3 regions of the Kitasatospora sp. NPDC088861 genome follow, and region 1 is predicted to be linked to each of the others. Evidence: riboswitches for the same ligand, from Rfam matches in the RefSeq annotation. Region 1 holds a riboswitch; each other region holds the start of a gene.
What was found. A riboswitch is a leader RNA that binds a small molecule or an ion and turns the genes downstream of it on or off. The one in region 1 is predicted to bind cyclic di-AMP.

Region 1 (3,253 bases):
AGGAGGAGGCCGAGGAACTCGTCCACCACACGCTGTTCAGCGTGGAGGGCGGGCACGCGGCGGCCGGCGCGCTGCTGGACAAGGGCTGCACGGCGATCGTCTGCGGCAGCGACATGATGGCGCTCGGGGCGATCCGGGCGGTGCGGCAGCGTGGGCTGTCGGTGCCGCACGACGTCTCGGTGGTCGGCTTCGACGACTCGCCGCTGATCGCCTTCACCGAGCCGCCGCTGACCACGATCCGCCAGCCGGTCGAGGCGATGGCGACCGCGGCGGTGGACGCGCTGCTGGAGGAGGTCGGCGGAAACGCCGTCCAGCGCGGGGAGTTCATGTTCCAGCCGGAGCTGGTCATGCGTGGGTCCACGGGGGCCTGCGCGCGCTGAGGACGGTCAACGGACGGGCCCCGGAGAGCAGTTGCTCTCCGGGGCCCGTTGTGTGCCGCCCGGGTGCCGGGTCAGCCGTCAGTTGTCGGCTGTCACCCGTCGGTCGTGCTCAGACCCGGCCGGCGAAGTCCGGCGCCCAGTTGGCGACGGTCTGCAGGCGCACGCCCGAGCTCGGGTTGGCGGCCTCGACGTACTGGCCGCCGCCGATGTAGATCGCGACGTGGTAGACGCCGGAGTTCTGGCCGTTGTTGGACCAGAACAGCAGGTCGCCCGCCTGCAGGCTGTCCAGCGAGACGCGGGTGCTGGCGGCGGCCTGGTCGGCGGCGACGCGCGGGACGGAGACGCCCGCGGCGCGCAGCGCGGCCTGGGTCAGGCCGGAGCAGTCCCAGCCGCCGTTGCCGGTACCGCCGTAGACGTACGCCTGGCCGACCTTCGACTGGGCGAAGGAGACCGCGGCGGCCATGCTGCCGGTGGCGGCCGGGGTCTGAGCCGGGGTCTGAGCCTGGGCGGCCGGCTTGGAGGCCGGCTTGGAGGCCGGCTTGGAGGCCGGCTTGGAGGCCGGCTTGGTGGCCGGGGCCTGGGGCTGGGCGGCCGGCTTGGCGCTCGCGACAGCGCCGTTGGAGGTCTGGCCGGACTTCTGCGAGCGGTCGAACCAGGTGAAGTCCGAGCCGGACGTGGCCGACGAGCCGGAGCCGGACCGGTCGGCCTGAGCCGACTGCTGGGCCTGGCCGCCGTCCTTGAACGAGAGGCGCTGGCCCGGGTAGATGGAGTCCGGGCCCTCGGTCAGGGTGCCGCGGTTGAGTTCGTACAGCCGCTGCCAGCCGCCCTGGAGGTTGTGCTTGTCGGCGATCGAGGACAGCCAGTCGCCGGAGGCGACGGTGTAGTCGTCGGCCTGGGGCTGGGCGCTGTTCCGGGCCTGGCTCTGGCCCTTCTGGGCCGAGGTGCCGTTGGTGGAGTCGGCGGGGGCCTGCGCCTGGTCCTGGGCCGGTGCGGCCGGCTTGGCGGGCTTCGCGGCCGGGGCCGGGGTCTGGGTCTGCGCGGGCTTGGCGGCCGGGGCGGCCGGCTTCGCGGCGGGCTTGGTGGCGGTCGAACCGGCAGCCGAGCCGGTGGTCGAGCCGGCCGAGGTGTCGACGGCGGCCGGGGTGCCGCCCTTGGTCAGGCCGGCCTGGACCGAGCACACCGGCCAGGCGCCGGGGCCCTGCGAGGCGAGGACCTTCTCGGCGACGGCGATCTGCTGGTCCTTGGTGGCCTGGTTGGCCTGGGGGGCGTAGGCGGTGCCGCCGAAGGCGGCCCAGGTGCTGGAGGTGAACTGCAGTCCGCCGTAGAAGCCGTTGCCGGTGTTGATGCTCCAGTTGCCGGTGCTCTCGCACTGGGCGACCTTGTCCCAGGTGGCGACGGAGGCGGCGGAGGCCGTGCCGGAGGTGAGGCAGGGGATGGTGAGGCCGACGCCCGCGACGCCGACGGCGGCGATCACGCGTCGGGTACGACTGGACAGACGGGTGCCGTTGGTGGGCAGCATGAAGACGCAGTCCTCTCCCACGCCTGCGAGGTGAGCTGTCGGATTCGGGCTGGAGTTGCCCGGCCGCGCTGTGGGCGCGGCTTCACCCCTAGCCCTGGATCGTTCCGGGGAACGGTCCGGGGCGACTTACCTGTGGGTCCCCCGCTCCTGCCGTGGTGCGTTTTCGCGCTGCCAGGACATCCGACGGCAGGACTCGGCGTCGCGGATGAACTGGGTTCGTGTGGCCACGAACGGGGAGCACGTTAAGCAGACTTAAGTTCAAACTGCAAACACCTGTGACGCGCATCACGGTTTGGCGAGAACGGTCGTTCCCCTCGCTTGTCGCGATCGGAAATGACCGATTTCCGGCAACCCCGCGAAGGGTGCGCGCAACTGTCTGCGCTTCAGGAGGCAGGTGACGGTGGGTCGGGTCGCCCGGGGGCCCGCCCGTCGGGAGGGCGGCGTGTCCGCACTGTGGTCATCGGGGGATGCGTCGAGCGATGGTGAACAAATACGGATAGAACGGACATCACACCCATTCGTCCTTTAACTCCCTTACGGGACAAGCGGGAAGGGCCCGGAACGTAGCCGTTCCGGGCCCTTCACACGTACGGTGACCGCTACTACTGGCCGGCCGACTCCTCGGCGGCGGCGTGAGCGGCGTGAGCGGCGCGACCACCCCGGCCGGAGTGGTCGGCGTGGGTGCCCTCGGCGGCCTCCGCCGCCTCGGCCTCGGCCCGCGCCAGGGCCTCGGGGGAGGGCGCCGGCAGCGCGGCCAGGTAGGTGGAGGCGATCAGCTGGCCGACCGTCGGGTAGGCGCCCAGCGGCGCCGCGGACGGGCAGCCGGTCTCCTCGGCGGCCGTGGCGAGCAGCTCGGAGTCGGCCTCCGGCCCGATCACCAGCGGGGCCAGCGCCGGGCGCTGGGAGCCGGTCTCCTTGAGGTGGTTGACGGCCGCGGCGACCGAGCCCGGCACGTCGAGCGCGGCGGGCACGACCGGGACGGCCAGCCGGGCCGCCAGCAGGACACCGGTGATGCCGGCAGCGGCAGCGGCCTCCTCGCCGCCGACGGTGGTCAGCACGACGCCGTCCGCGGCGGTCGCGATGGCGAACAGCCGGGCCCGGTCGGCACGCGCCAGGCCGGCCTCGGACAGGCGCACGTGCACGGCCTCGGCGAGCAGCGGGTGCGGGCCGAGCACGTCGGTGACGGGGGCTCCGTACTCGGCGGCGAGGGCGTGGAGTTCGGTCAGGAATCCGTGCGGGCCGGGTACCAGCGGCACCAGGACCGGCGCGGGCAGGCCGGCCTCGGCGGCCATGGCCAGCAGTTCGGCGACGGTGCGGTCGTCGCTGTCGGCGCCCTGGGCGGCTTCGCCCGGGA
Region 2 (3,253 bases), on a different contig from region 1:
CGTCGCCGGCGGTGTGGTGATACTCGCGGATGGCCAGCCGGGGGCCGGTGAGTCGTACGGGGACCATGGCAGCCGACCCTACCCCCGGCCAGCGGTTACCGTTCGAGCTATGAACGACGAAGACCTGCGGCTCGCCCCGCGCACCAGGGCCTCCGACCTGCTCGCCTGGGCGGCGGAAGAGGACCGCGCCCCGGTGGCCGAAGCGCCGCTGCGCGCGGTGCTGGCCCTGCTGGAGCTGGGCGAGGGCAGGATGCACGACGGCTGGCCCGAACTGACCTCGAACGCGGTGGAGCACCTGCTGTACGAGCGGCTCTACCTGTACGTCCAACCCGAACCGGAGGCGGACCCGCTGGCGTACGGCGCCGCCGTCCGGCTGCTGACCGACCACCAGCGGGCCGCCAAGCGGCTCAACGCCAAGCGCCAGGAGCGGCTGCACGCCGAGGCCGAGTGGCAGGGCGAGGTCGCGGCCGGGCTGCTGCGCCGCGCCGACCTGGTGACCTGGCCCCGGCTGTACGCGCTGCTGCTGCACGCGTACGGGGCGGACGTCGCGGATCCGGAGGCGGTGCGGGAGTGGCTGACCGGCTTCCGGGAGCTGGCGCAGGAGGAGCGGCTGGCCGTGTTCGCCGCACTGGCGCAGACCGGCTGGCTGGACGAGGTGGACGAGCAGGGCTGGAGCCCGACCCGGGTGATCTCGGTCGGCATGGCCACCGACGGCGCGCGCCGGCTGCTGGAGCAGGGCCTGATGCGGCGCAGCTACCGCAACCTGGCCGAGCTGACCGCGCTGGGCCGGCCGATGCCGGACGAACTGGCCGGGGACTTCGGGGCGTTCGAGGAGGCGGCGGTGGAGGCCGCGCTCGACCTGTACGGGGAGTGGACGGTGCCCGGGCTGCCGCGACTGCTGGTGGAGGAGTTCCCGGACCTCGCGCCGGAGCCGGGGCAGGAGGAGATCGACGCGTACCTGGCCGGGCTGGCGCAGGAGGAGTTCGACGCCCGCCTGGAGGGGCTGGCGGGGCCGGCGCAGGAGGAGTTCGACGCGCACCCGGCGGAGCCGGCAGACCCGGCGCAGGAGTGACGCGGCGAAGCCCCGGCCGCGGTGCCTTCTGGTTCCGGCGGCCGGGGCTTCGCGGGTGCGTCAGGGGTTGAGGCCGCGCTTCTGGTTCCGGCGGCCGGGGCTTCGCGGGTGCGTCAGGGGTTGAGGCCGCGCTGCTGGAACCAGGTCTCCGGGTCGACGGGGGCGCCGCCACCGGGGCGGACCTCCACGTGCAGGTGCGCGCCGGTGACGTTGCCGGTGGCGCCGACCTTGCCGATCTGCTGGCCGGAGCCGACCTTGCCGGAGCCCTTGATGATCGAGGAGAGGTGGCAGTACCAGATCTCGGTGCCGTCGGGCAGGGTCTCGACGATCCGGTAGCCGTACGAGCCGGACCAGCCGGCCGAGGTGATGGTGCCCTGGCCGACCGCGTAGACGGGGGTCCCGGTGTCCGCGGCGAAGTCCAGGCCGGTGTGCAGGTGGGCCCAGTAGCGGGCGCTCTGGCCGTAGTGGGCGGTGAGGTGGTAGTCGCGCACCGGCAGGGTGAGGGCGGCGGCCTTGGCCCGCTCGGCCTCCTCGGCGGCCCGCTTGGCCTCGGCCTCCTTCGCGGCGGCCTTGGCCTCCGCCTCCTTCGCGGCCTGGACGCGGGCGTCCTCCTCGGCGGCGGTGCGCTGGCTGTCGGCCTGCAGCTGGATGCGGGCGGCGAGCGCGAGGCCGGGGTCGGCGGAGAGGGCGACCGGGGTCTCGTCCGGGGTCTCGATGGCGGGGGCGGCGGCCGGGGTGGCGGAGGCGAAGCCGGTGGCGCCCAGGGTGGCGGCGACGGCGGTGACGCCGAGCAGCGGGGAGGCCCCACGGACCTGACGCGGCATCCGGTGCCGGTTGGTCTCGGCCTCCGGGCCCGCGTACTCGGGGCCGTCCGGGCCGGGGTGGTCGAGGAGCCGGGTACCTGCTGCGAGGCCGGCCGGGTGTGCCGGAGTGTGCGTCGACGCCACGGAGGCGCGCTCCTTTCCTTCCTTCGCGCCTACCGGGTTAGCTGACGGGTTCGGAGCAGGAAGGTCTCCTACGGCCGGGCCGGAGCCCCGCCGATTCACCCCAAGGAACGTGGTTCCCCGGCTCCCTGACCTGCCCGGAGGCCGGTCGGCGGGATTAGGCGACGGCGCACGGTGCCGTCTGGGTACGGCGTTGACGACCGCGCTGCGTTATCAAACGTTAATCCTAGGAGGCCCTGATTCCAAGCCGTTCGCCCGGGACGACCGGAGACAGGCGGGGCACTCCGGGGCACGACGGGCGTTTTGTTCCCCTTGGACACCCCTGCACCCCCTTGAGCACCGTTGACGCCACCTCACGTGATCGGACGTCAACGAACGACCCTTCATCCGCGCACCCCCCGCCGGCCTCCCCCGCTCCGCAGGGCGCGAGGGCTTGACGGCTAAGGCTATTAGCCTTAGCTTTATGGCTATCGGCGGCAGCACCGAAGCCCCGCACCGGCAACCCTCCGGAGGCCCACCATGAACGCCACCAGCGCCCCCACCACCCAGTACCTCGACGTCACCGGCGGCCGCCTCGCCTACGACGACACCCGACAGGGCGACGGCGCCCCCGTCGTGCTGCTCCCCGGAATGCTCGACACCCGCGCCGCCTACCGGCACCTCCGCCCGCTGCTGGCCGCCGCCGGCCGCCGGGTCATCACCATGGACCTGCGCGGCTTCGGGGAATCCTCGATCATCTGGGACGACTACTCCCCCGCCGCCATCGCCACCGACGTCCTCGCCCTGCTCGACCACCTCGGCATCGACCGCGCCGTCCTGGTCGGCAACTCCTACACCGGCGCGACGGTCGTCAAGGCCGCCGGCGACGCCCCCGAGCGGGTCGCCGGCATCGCCCTGATCGACGCCTTCATCGAGAACCCCCCGCCCGGCGCCCTCATGCGCGGCGCCCTCCGCGTCATGGGCTTCCTGACCGTCCACTCGCCCGCCTTCTGGGGCCTCTACCACCGCAAGCTGGCCTACCCGGGCGCCAAGCCCGCCGACTTCGACCCGTACGTGGCCGGACTCGTCGCCGCCATGCGCACCCCCGGCCGCAAGACCGCCACCCGCGGACACGTCAGCGGGGACTCCGCGCCCGTCGGCTGGACCGCGGCCGTGCGCTGCCCCTCGCTCGTCATCATGGGCAGCAAGGACCCCGACTTCCCCGAGCCGGAAGCCGTCGCCGACCGGCAGGCCATCG
Region 3 (3,253 bases), 200 kb from region 1:
GCACCCGTGGACGGTGCGCCACGGCACCGGCCGCCACCGCGCAGGCCGGCGCGGTGTGCGGCGGGCACCTGGGCGCCCGCCGGCGGCCGGTCCTACCGTCCACCCCCATGAGACGCACCCCCACCCCCATGCGGCACACCCCCACCGCCGTCAGACGCACCCCCACCGCGTTGTCCGCCCTCCTGCTCACCCTCGCCGCGCTGCTCCTCGGCACCCCCACTCCCGCCCAGCCCACCGCTGCCCAGACCGTCACTGCCCAGACCACCGCCCAGGCGGCCACCGCCCCGCTCACCCTCGAAGCCGCCTTCCCCGCCCCCGGCAACGGCTGGGCCAAGGTCGAGCGCTACCTCGACACCACCCCCGGCTTCCGCACCGAGCAGTACCCGGCCGACGGCCGCGGCGACCAGGACGGCGCCCGCCGGACGTACTTCGGCGGCACCGGCCAGCCCTCCTCCAGCCGCTTCCTGCTGTACTCGGCGACCGGCTGGGACACCGGTAGCCGTCCGACCCCCGTGCTGCTGGTCCACGGCGCCAACGACAACGCCGACCGCGCCTGGGCGCACCCGGGGGAGAGCGGCACCTGCGGTGCCTCCGCCTGCCCGTCCACCGGCCTCGCCCAGTACCTCGCCGGCACCGGCCACCGGGTGTTCGCCATCGGCTTCGCCCACAAGCAGGGCGACAACCTGCTCCAGGCGCAGGCCGTCGGCGACGCCGTCGCGCTGATCCGGGCCCGCCTCGGCGTCCCGCAGGTGGACGTGGTGGCCTGGAGCAAGGGCGAGGTCGCCGCCCGGGCGTACGTGTCCTCGGTGCGCCCGTCCTGGGGGCGGGCCTACGCGGGCGACGTGCGCCGCCTGATCACCCTCGGGGGCCCGAACGGCGGGCTCGACTACGTGTACGCGCACGGCTGGTCGTTCGACCTCGCGAGCTGGCCGGCCTGCGGCGGCACCGCCAACGCGCCGTCCCCGAACCTCTACATGACCTGCTACGGCACCTACACGGCGCAGCCCTGCCTCGGCGTGCTGCCCACCGGCGGCTACGACTGCTACCCGGGCCAGCGCCAGCTGCTCGCCCGCTGGGACGGCCGGTACGGGGTGGACGGCACCGCCCAGGACTGGTGGACCACCTACTACGGCGGCCAGGGCTTCTACACCTCCGGCCAGGGCATCCAGGCGGCGATCGACGCCGGTTCGCTGATCGCGCCGCTGCAACAGGCGGGCGTCCCCGCGTCGGTGCGCACCTATCTGCTCGCGGGCGGGTCCGCCGACATCCCGGGCGTGCTCAACGAGAACCGGGGGCCCAGCGACGGCATCGTGTTCACCGCGAGCGCCCTGGACACCACCGGCATCGCGACGATCGGCGGCACCCGGCTGCTCACCGGCCTCAACCACCTGGAACTCGCCTGGGCACCGGAGGCCGAGAGCCAGGTCGACAACTGGCTCGCTTGACCCGTGGACCGCCGATTCGCCGATTCGCCGATTCGCCGTTCGGCAGCTCGACGGCTCCGCTGATCCGTCCCAACTGATCCACCACGCAGCGTCGTTGATCGACACCACTGTGACCTGTGCGACAACCGGCCCGAGCAGGTTGTCCGTTCACGGACGGCCTGCCTAGCCTGCAACCGTCGTCCGCCCTCGCGGACCCCCGCCGCCGGGACGCCGAGTCCTGTCCACCCGCCGGCCGGCAACCGAGCACCACAGCGGACGGGAGCGGGGGAACCAAGGTCAGCGCCCGGCCCGTACGCTCCCGCGTGCGGGCCGTGGCTAGGGGTGAAGCCGCTTCCACCGGCGGCCGGGCTGCCTCAGCCCGAATCCGACAGCTCACCTCGCAGGCGTCGCAGAGGACACTGCCATGCACCAGCCTGCCCGGCGCCGCGCGCCGCGCCACGCCCGTCCCTCCCACCGGGGCCGCAACGCCGCCCTCGCCGTCACCGGAGCGCTCGCCGTCACCGGCGCCGGACTGCTCGGCCTGCCGGCCGTCTCCGGCGCCCAGGCCGCCACCGCCCCGACCGTCACCCAGGACCGGCTCGCCCCGGCGACCATGGTCGCCAACCAGGCCGCCACCGCCTCGCTGACCCTCCACTCCTCGGCCTGCTTCACCGCGAAGACCGTCGGCGTGGGCGCCCGGAACGCGGCCGGTGCGAACCTCGACTTCCCGGGCAACGCCTCCAATGTGCAGATCTGCCCGAGCGGCCTGTCCTTCACCAGCGGCGCACGCGCCCTGCCGGCCGGGACGTACACCCAGTTCGGCTTCTGGCAGGACCTCGGCGGGGCCTGGCACAACCTGGCCTCGCAGCAGCTGGTGGTCTCCAGCACCCCGGCGCCGACTCCGCCCCCGACCCCGACGCCCACCACGAAGCCGACTCCCGCCCCGACCCCGACTCCCGCCCCGACCCCGACTCCCGCCCCGACCCCGACGGCGCCCCCCACCGCGAAGCCGACCCCGACGAGCAGCCCGAGCCCGAGCAGCCCGAGCGCCACCGCCAGCCCGTCGGCCGGCACCCCCGTATCCCCGGTCGCCGGCAAGTCGCTGACCTGGTCCGACGAGTTCAACGGCCCGATCAGCTGGGGCTCGCGCTGGGTCGGCGACAAGAGCACCGCGTACAAGTACGGAAACCACAACCCGGACGACAACAAGCTCGACCTGCTGAACAAGAACAACGTCAGCGTCGCGAACGGGGTCGCCACCTTCACCGCTGCGCCCGGCACCACCACGCTGGAGAACGGCAAGCAGGCCTGGAACACCGGCTTCCTGACCACCGAGGGCTCCAGCGAGGGCTTCCAGGTCAGGACCGGCGACTACGCCGAGACCCGGGTCAAGCTGCCGTCCGGCTCCGGCGCCTGGCCGGCCTTCTGGACCTGGAAGAACGGCAACGGGGAGGTCGACTCCTTCGAGTACCACCCCGACAACCCGAACCTGCTGGAGCTGACCAACCACGTCAACCCCGGCAACCCCAAGTACTACACCGACGCCGGTGCCGTCGCGAAGGACCAGTGGGTGACCATCGGCACCTATTACGGCGCCACCTCGGTGGACTGGTACGTCAACGGCGCCAAGGTGTTCTCGGACGGCAAGGGCGTCGGCGCCAACTGGTCGGCGTACCTGATCCTCAACCTGTCGGTCGGCGCGGGGAAGTACCACCCGGCGCCGCAGGGCACCGCCCCGATCACCTTCGCCGCCGACTACGTCCGCGTGTACCGGTAGGGCCTTCGGGGCTTCCGGGTCAGGAACCGGGAGCCGTCTCGACCACCGTGAT

Region 2: linked by a shared signal. The riboswitch ahead of ACIP37_RS03770 (M23 family metallopeptidase) and the one ahead of ACIP37_RS09330 (transglycosylase family protein) in region 1 are both predicted to bind cyclic di-AMP.
Region 3: linked by a shared signal. The riboswitch ahead of ACIP37_RS10150 (hypothetical protein) and the one ahead of ACIP37_RS09330 (transglycosylase family protein) in region 1 are both predicted to bind cyclic di-AMP.

Annotation. Positions count from the first base shown of each region.
Region 1 covers NZ_JBIVJF010000004.1:14,773-18,025, reverse strand. Annotated here, with positions in the region: gene ACIP37_RS09335 (LacI family DNA-binding transcriptional regulator) at 1-380, shown strand, start outside; gene ACIP37_RS09330 (transglycosylase family protein) at 490-1,920, opposite strand; cyclic di-AMP (ydaO/yuaA leader) riboswitch at 1,907-2,067, opposite strand; gene ACIP37_RS09325 (hypothetical protein) at 2,502-3,253, opposite strand, start outside.
Region 2 covers NZ_JBIVJF010000001.1:845,807-849,059, reverse strand. Annotated here, with positions in the region: gene ACIP37_RS03780 (GNAT family N-acetyltransferase) at 1-67, opposite strand, end outside; gene ACIP37_RS03775 (hypothetical protein) at 110-1,072, shown strand; gene ACIP37_RS03770 (M23 family metallopeptidase) at 1,186-2,019, opposite strand; cyclic di-AMP (ydaO/yuaA leader) riboswitch at 2,032-2,190, opposite strand; gene ACIP37_RS03765 (alpha/beta fold hydrolase) at 2,536-3,253, shown strand, end outside.
Region 3 covers NZ_JBIVJF010000004.1:212,380-215,632, reverse strand. Annotated here, with positions in the region: gene ACIP37_RS10155 (esterase/lipase family protein) at 108-1,445, shown strand; cyclic di-AMP (ydaO/yuaA leader) riboswitch at 1,680-1,846, shown strand; gene ACIP37_RS10150 (hypothetical protein) at 1,849-3,201, shown strand; gene ACIP37_RS10145 (hypothetical protein) at 3,221-3,253, opposite strand, start outside.